Regions from separate parts of the Inediibacterium massiliense genome, predicted to be linked through region 2. Evidence: riboswitches for the same ligand, from Rfam matches in the RefSeq annotation. Region 2 holds a riboswitch; the other holds the start of a gene.
The links. Region 2 has a riboswitch for cobalamin ahead of BN2409_RS04510 (energy-coupling factor ABC transporter permease). Riboswitches for the same ligand answer to the same signal wherever they lie in the genome.

Region 1 (3,818 bases), on a different contig from region 2:
CCCTTTACTCTTTTTCTTTCTTCTTCTGTAAGAAGCATAATGGTTCCATATAAAGAAGCAAATACGCCCCCTCTATCTATATCTCCAATTAATATAACTGGAGAATCAGCAATCTCTGCCATTCCCATATTTACAATATCTTTATCTCTTAAATTGATTTCTGCTGGACTTCCAGCCCCTTCTATAACGACAATATCATTTTCACTTGAAAGCTTATGAAAAGTTTTTTGAACCATTTCTAAAAGTTCAGGCTTAAAGTCATGATATTCAGCAGCAGACATATTTTTATATACTTTCCCATTTAAAATAACCTGACACTTTTTATCTGTTGTAGGTTTTAATAAAACAGGATTCATTAAAACACTAGGCTCTATAGAAGAAGCCTCTGCTTGTACCACCTGAGCTCTTCCCATTTCTAGTCCTTCTTTTGTAATGTAAGAATTAAGTGCCATATTTTGAGATTTAAAAGGTGCTACCTTATATCCATCTTCATAAAAAATTCTACAAAAAGCAGCTGTAAGAAGGCTCTTTCCTACAGAAGATGCTGTTCCTTGAAACATTAAAGATTTATTTTTCATAGGTTGTACAACTCCTATCCTTATAATTCGAACAATTTTTTAAAAAAGATTGTGCAATATTTTTATTGCTATAAAAATGAATATGAGCATATGCTCCTAATGCATTATATTTTTTCACTCCACATCCCCAGCTTTTGATCTTTTTTTCATTTTTTATTTTATCTACAACATAAGCATATTCCATTGTTTCGTTTTCTTCAATCAATGAACGATGAAATTCATGAGCTTTGATATAACTTTTCTCTTTAGAAATACTACACGGTTTATCTATATTTACATGGACATATCCAAATCTTTGAAGCCTTGTTGTCATCTTTGCTATTGTATCAAATACACCCACCATTTCATAAGTTTCTTCCTCTAATGTAGTAATAGCTTTTGTAAGATACATAAGCCCTCCACATTCTGCATAAGTAGGAACTCCATTTTTTATATGCTCTTTTATAGATTCCCTCATTAAAACGTTTTCTGATAATTCTTTTGCAAATACTTCTGGAAACCCCCCGCCTATATACAAACCGTGAATATTCTTAGGAATGGATTGATCTTTTAAAGGACTAAAATAAATGAGATTTGCTCCCATCTCTTTTAAAAGATCTAAATTATCTTCATAATAGAAATTAAATGCTTCATCAAAAGCTACTCCAATATTTACATTCTTCACAATTTTTTCTTCTTCATATGTAAAATCTTCTAAAGCTTCTGCCTCTTGAGCAATTTTGATTAATGCATCTAGATCAATGGTCTCTTCTACCATATCTGCAATAGTATTTATTTTGTCTTTTAGATCTTTTACTTCTACACTAGGAATAAGTCCTAAATGTCTACTTTCAAGGGAAATATTTTGATTTGGCTTTAAATATCCAACGCATTTTATATTTGTATCTCTTTCAATACTTTCTTTTAAAAGCTCATAATGAGCATCCCCTGATATATTATTTAAAATAACTCCTTGAATGTTTACATCCTCATCATATATTTTATATCCTAAAATTTGTGCTGCTGCACTGGTGGAGACACCTTTTCCATTTGCAATCAAAATAACAGGTGATTTTAATATTTTAGATACATGAGCTGTACTTCCCTCGTCTTTACTTGTACCATATCCATCATAAAGTCCCATAACACCTTCTATGATAGAAATTTTTCCTCTTGCATTTTTTATAAATAGTCTTTTGATTGTGTCTTCTTCTAAAAGCCAGCTATCTAAATTTCTTGATTTATTATTTGTGACAAATGTATGAAAAGCTGGATCTATATAATCTGGGCCTACTTTAAATGGAGCTATATTTATCCCTCTTCTTGTAAGAGCCGCCATAATCCCTATAGATACAGTGGTTTTCCCAACTCCACTTTGAGTTCCAGCCAGTACAAATCTAGGTAGGTTCATATTGATCATCCCTTCATAATAAAATACCCTAACCATCAATGGCTAGGGCACGAACATACAATCGTTCTTTTCCCTTCCCGCCGAAGGTACAAAATCCATAAAAACAGGAAAGTCTCCTGACTCGTGAATCACCTTACTTTCGACGCCTTCCTTGGATCATCCAAGTGACATTTTGTCGATTTCATCCTCACTTACAGTAGCGGGGGCTGTATCGGATTTTCACCGAACTTCCTTTTTAAGCCTTTCGGCACCTGTTCTCATTTATTTGTCTTATCTCATGGTATCAAAATATCTTTTTCATTTCAATATTTTTCACATATGTATTTATTTTTATTACTGATTTAAAGCTGTTAGGACTGGAAAATCGTCTACAATTTCTATTTTGGTTATTCTACAATTTTCTATTTTATATCTCCAATAATCTTTTACTCCATTTCCTATTAAATAAGATACAATAGCACGAATACATCCTGCATGAGATACTATTAAAATATTTTGATTTTCATATTCTTTTTGTATTTTTTCGATGACTTTTACCACTCTTTCATACATTTGCATCAAACTTTCTCCTTGTGGAACTTGATACTCTACCCAATCTTTTTGCCACTTTTCAAGCTCTTTTGGGTATTTTTCTTTTATAGTATGATAATCTAATCCTTCCCACAGCCCAAAATTCATTTCTCTTAGATTTTCATCTTGGGTCATTTTTATAGAATGATGCTTATGAATCATATTTGCTGTTTCTATTGTTCTTTTTAAATTACTACTGATAATCATATCGATCTTTTCTTCTCTTAATTTTTCACTCATTTCTTTGGCTTGTAAAATCCCTCTTTCTGTTAAAGAAGAATCTATAAAACCACAATATAATCCTTTATGATTCTCCTCAATTTCTCCATGTCTTATCAAAATTAAATTCATAAAATCACCTTTTCCAAAATTAAAAAATAAAATAAATAAACAATTTCTGCAAGTTCAGATATGGCTCCTAAGGTATCTCCTGTCATTCCACCAATCTTGTCTGTAATATGTTTTACATATCCTATACTGAATAAATACCCTACTAGTACAAAAGGAATCGCCTTTATATAAATCAACCCAATAATTATAGATGAAACAATAGCAATTATAAGATGTTTATTGTTTGTTTTTCCTATAAAAAAGTTTCCCATACCACTTTTTCTTGCATAAGTAGAAAATCTTGCTGCATATACAACACATAATTTTGAAAAAGTAGGCATGACAATAAGTACACCATACACATATGGAACAGGAAGTGAAAAAATGAATGATATTTTCAATAAAAGAGTTAAAAATATAGCCAAAGCAGCATTTGTTCCAAGTCTACTGTCTTTCATAATTTCTAATATTTGATCTTTGGGACGATTGCTATATACTCCATCAAAGGTATCTCCTAATCCATCTAAGTGAAGACCTCCTGTAATAAAAACCTCTCCTGTTACACAAAGCACACTTCCTAATAAAATTCCTCCTAATTTATATCCTATGTAATATAACGATACGATAAACATTCCAATAATAAGCCCTACAAGAGGAAAATAAACAATTCCCTCTGAAAAATCTTCTTCTGTTACTTCTAAATTTACAGAAATGGGTATTCTTGTGAAAAATTGAATCATTAAAATTAGTCTTTTCATAATTTCCTCCTACTTAATCTTCATAGGAATACCAGATACAGTAAAATATACTTCATCTGCTTTTTTCGCTATCATTTGATTCATTCTTCCTGCTATATCTCTAAAAATACGAGACATTCTGTTTTCAGGAACAATACCCATTCCAACTTCATTGGTAACCATGATACACCAAATATTATTTTTTCTAATCTC
Region 2 (3,818 bases):
CAATCTTTATACATGTATTACTTTGATGATGAATATAATAGGAATTTTAATCGTACCATACATCGAAGTTGGAAAAGCTAGTTATTTTATGTACACACTATGTATACTGATTATCTTTTTTATGATTACTCGTAGAAGAATTCAAACAGAATGTAGTACAATCGAAAGAAAGTTATTTGAAAAAACAAGATTTGATCATATTAAAGATGGAATTTTAGTATGTAGATATGAAGATTTAAAGGTAATAGAATACAATGATACCATATATTCTTTTTTGCAAAAAAAGGAATTAATAGGAAAGTGCATACATGAAATTTTTGATGAGTCTATAACGATGACAATAACTCAAGAAAAACTAAAACATTATTTTGAGAATGCAAAGAAAGAAGTAATTTTTCAAAATAAAAAATTAGGTTCTAAATGGGTGGATTTAACGATGAAGATATTTGATGTTTTTGATCAAAAATATTTACTGCTTTGCATATCTGATGTAAGTGCTCATAGGAAGTATAAAGAGGATGTAGAGTATCTCGCTTATCATGATGATCTTACGAATTTACCTAATAGAAGGTATGGAAATGAAAAATTAAAAAGCATTCTTGAAAGAGCAAAAACTGAAAAAACAATGTTAGGGGTTATGTTTATAGATCTGGATAAATTCAAATTTGCCAATGATCTTTTAGGTCATGCAGCAGGAGATGAATTATTGAAAAAAGTTGCTAAAAGAATGCAACAAAGTATAAGGAAAAATGATTTGGTAGTTCGAATAGGTGGAGATGAATTTATGGTTTTAGTAGATGGCTTTTATTTAAAAGATGAAGTGATACAGATTGCAGATAGAATTTTAGGTACTTTTTCCAAAGCTTTTTGTATAAAGAATAGGGAAGTATTTGTAACTTGTAGTATAGGTATTTCCATTTTTCCAGACCATGGGATAAATATAGAAGAGATTCTAGAACGTGCGGATATAGCCATGTATGAAGCAAAAAATAATGGGAGAAACAACTATAAAATATATGATGAAAAAATGGATGAAAATATTCTGATTCAAAAAACAGTCCATTTTTAATGAGCTAAGCTTGCTAAAATATACTTTGTCAACAGTCTGAACAGTTCATTTTTAATGAACTGTTTTTTTAATGTATAGGTAGAATATATGTAATAGGTAAAAATATGAAAATGGATTATATTTCTTATTAATTTATACATTTTTTTATTGATTTTGACAAATACTAATGGTATTATGACATTATTATCAACTAATAATATTATGAGTAATAAGAAAAATTAAATTATAAAATATAGGTATGAATTAAATTTTAATTCATAAAAGGGAATTGGGTGAGACTCCTAAACTATCCCGTAGCTGTATTAGAAGAGTTTAAGTATACAATGCCACTTTTAAAAAGGGAAGGCGTACTTAAATGATGATTCTTAAGTCAGAAGACCTGCCTATATTTTGCACGATCAACTCTACGAGGAATAGAGAAGGTGTCATCATATTTAGTTTGCCAATTTTTAAAATTGTGTATGATGGATTATGTTTACCTTTTAACAAACTTGTTAAAAGGATTTTTTGATTGGAGCATAAAGGAATAAAAAGAAACAATACTATAAAATAAAGAGGTGATTGCATGTCAAAAAAATATCAAATTTCTTTAGGAATATTTTTGGCCTTATTATTCATACCTAAAACTGTATTTGCAATGCATATTATGGAAGGGTTTTTACCTCCTGTATGGGCAATTTCATGGGGAGGATTGTGTATACCATTTGTTGTAGCAGGGTTATTTTCTATTCACAAAAAAACAAAATCCAATCCGCGTATCAAAATGCTTATTGCAATGGCAGGAGCTTTTGCTTTTGTATTGTCTGCTCTTAAAATTCCATCAGTAACAGGAAGTTGCTCTCATCCAACAGGAGTAGGCTTGGGAGCTATACTCTTTGGACCAGCAGTTATGAGTGTTTTAGGATTGATTGTTTTGATTTTTCAAGCTTTATTACTTGCCCATGGGGGACTAACAACTCTTGGAGCAAATACTTTTTCAATGGGTATTGTAGGACCTATTGTATCTTATGTATTATATAAGGTTTTAAAGAAAATGAATGTGTCTCAATCAATTTCTATATTTATTGCAGCTGCTGTTGGAAATTTGATGACTTATATTACTACTTCTATTCAACTTGCATTAGCTTTTCCAGATCCAACAGGAGGATTTATATTATCCTTAGGAAAGTTTATGGGTATTTTTGCTGTGACACAAATACCACTTGCTATTAGTGAAGGAATTTTAACAGTTATTGTATTTAATCTTTTGACAAATTATAATAAAGATGAATTATTAGAGCTAGATGTAATTTCTAAGGAGGCATAAACATGAAAAAAAATAAAAGTATCATGAAAAAAAATATGATATTAGGATTTCTTGTAATAGTAATTGCTGTTACACCTCTTTTGTTTTTAAAAAATGCTTCCTTTGAAGGAGCAGATGCTCAAGCAGAAAATACCATTTCAGAGGTAGATGCTAATTATAAGCCATGGTTTTCTCCTATTTGGGAACCTCCAAGTGGAGAAATTGAAAGCTTATTGTTTTCTTTACAAGCAGCTATAGGAGCAGGATTTATAGGATATTATTTTGGATATGTCAAAGGCAAAAAAGGAAATAAGAAGAGTCAAGAACTATGATTTCAATAGATAAATTAGCTTATACATCTACCCTAAGAAGAGTAAATCCATTAGAAAAATTTATATTTGTTTTATCTACTATGATGATATGCCTTATCTGTAATCATATGATAGTTTCTATTGCTGTACTTTTTACTATGTCTTTTATGACTGTTGTAAGAGGAAAAATAAATTTTAAATTATATTTAAAATTTATGAGTATTCCATTGGCTTTCTTAATCATTGGGATTATTAGTATTGCCTTAAACATGGGATACTCTAAAGATTTTTTGTTTAGTTTTGGAGTATTAGGATTACAATTTGGATGCACAAAAGAAAGTATAGGATTGGCTGTGAATATATTATTAAAATCTTTTGCTTGTGTATCTGGTTTATATTTTTTATCTTTTACAACTCCTATGATTGAGCTTTTATCTGTGCTGAAGAAATTAAAGTTTCCTAGCCTTTTAATAGAATTGATGAGTTTGATCTATAGATTTATTTTTGTTCTTTTAGAAACTGTCAATATGATTTATATTGCTCAAGACTCAAGATTAGGATATGTAGATTTTAAGTCAAGTTATTATTCTTTAGGGAAGTTAATTACTTCCTTATTTGTTACTTCATATAAGAAAGCACAAGATTTGTATATTTCTTTAGAAGCTAGAGGATATGATGGAGAGATTCATGTCATAGAAAATACTTATTCAATTTCTTATAAAAATTTAGGAATGATGATAGTATTTGAATTATTTTTAGTGCTTATTTATATATATGTATAACTATATAAGAAGATCTATATACAAGCTAATTGGGGGAATAGTCCTATGAAAGAATATATTTTAAAGACGGAAAATTTAAGCTATGAATATCCAGATGGAACAAAAGCCTTAAAGAATCTTCATTTGAAAATAGAAAAAGGTAAAAAGATAGCCATATTAGGAGTAAATGGTTCAGGCAAATCTACTTTATTTTTAAATTTAAATGGGATTTTAAGGCCCACTAGTGGAAAAGTTGTCTATAATGGAGAAGAAGTAAAGTATGATCGAAAATCTTTACTTAACTTAAGAAAAAATATTGGAATTGTATTTCAAGATCCAGATAAACAGCTTTTTTCTGCAAGTGTATATCAAGAGGTTTCATTTGGTGCAAT

Region 1: linked by a shared signal. The riboswitch ahead of BN2409_RS10720 (cobyrinic acid a,c-diamide synthase CobB) and the one ahead of BN2409_RS04510 (energy-coupling factor ABC transporter permease) in region 2 are both predicted to bind cobalamin.

What each region holds. Positions count from the first base shown of each region.
Region 1 covers NZ_LN876587.1:461,468-465,285, reverse strand. Annotated here, with positions in the region: gene BN2409_RS10725 (cobyric acid synthase) at 1-578, opposite strand, end outside; gene BN2409_RS10720 (cobyrinic acid a,c-diamide synthase CobB) at 568-1,968, opposite strand; cobalamin riboswitch at 2,058-2,238, opposite strand; gene cobC (alpha-ribazole phosphatase) at 2,302-2,889, opposite strand; gene cobS (adenosylcobinamide-GDP ribazoletransferase) at 2,886-3,626, opposite strand; gene cobU (bifunctional adenosylcobinamide kinase/adenosylcobinamide-phosphate guanylyltransferase) at 3,636-3,818, opposite strand, start outside.
Region 2 covers NZ_LN876586.1:139,668-143,485, forward strand. Annotated here, with positions in the region: gene BN2409_RS04505 (GGDEF domain-containing protein) at 1-1,069, shown strand, start outside; cobalamin riboswitch at 1,287-1,470, shown strand; gene BN2409_RS04510 (energy-coupling factor ABC transporter permease) at 1,635-2,375, shown strand; gene BN2409_RS04515 (energy-coupling factor ABC transporter substrate-binding protein) at 2,378-2,686, shown strand; gene cbiQ (cobalt ECF transporter T component CbiQ) at 2,683-3,447, shown strand; gene BN2409_RS04525 (energy-coupling factor ABC transporter ATP-binding protein) at 3,493-3,818, shown strand, end outside.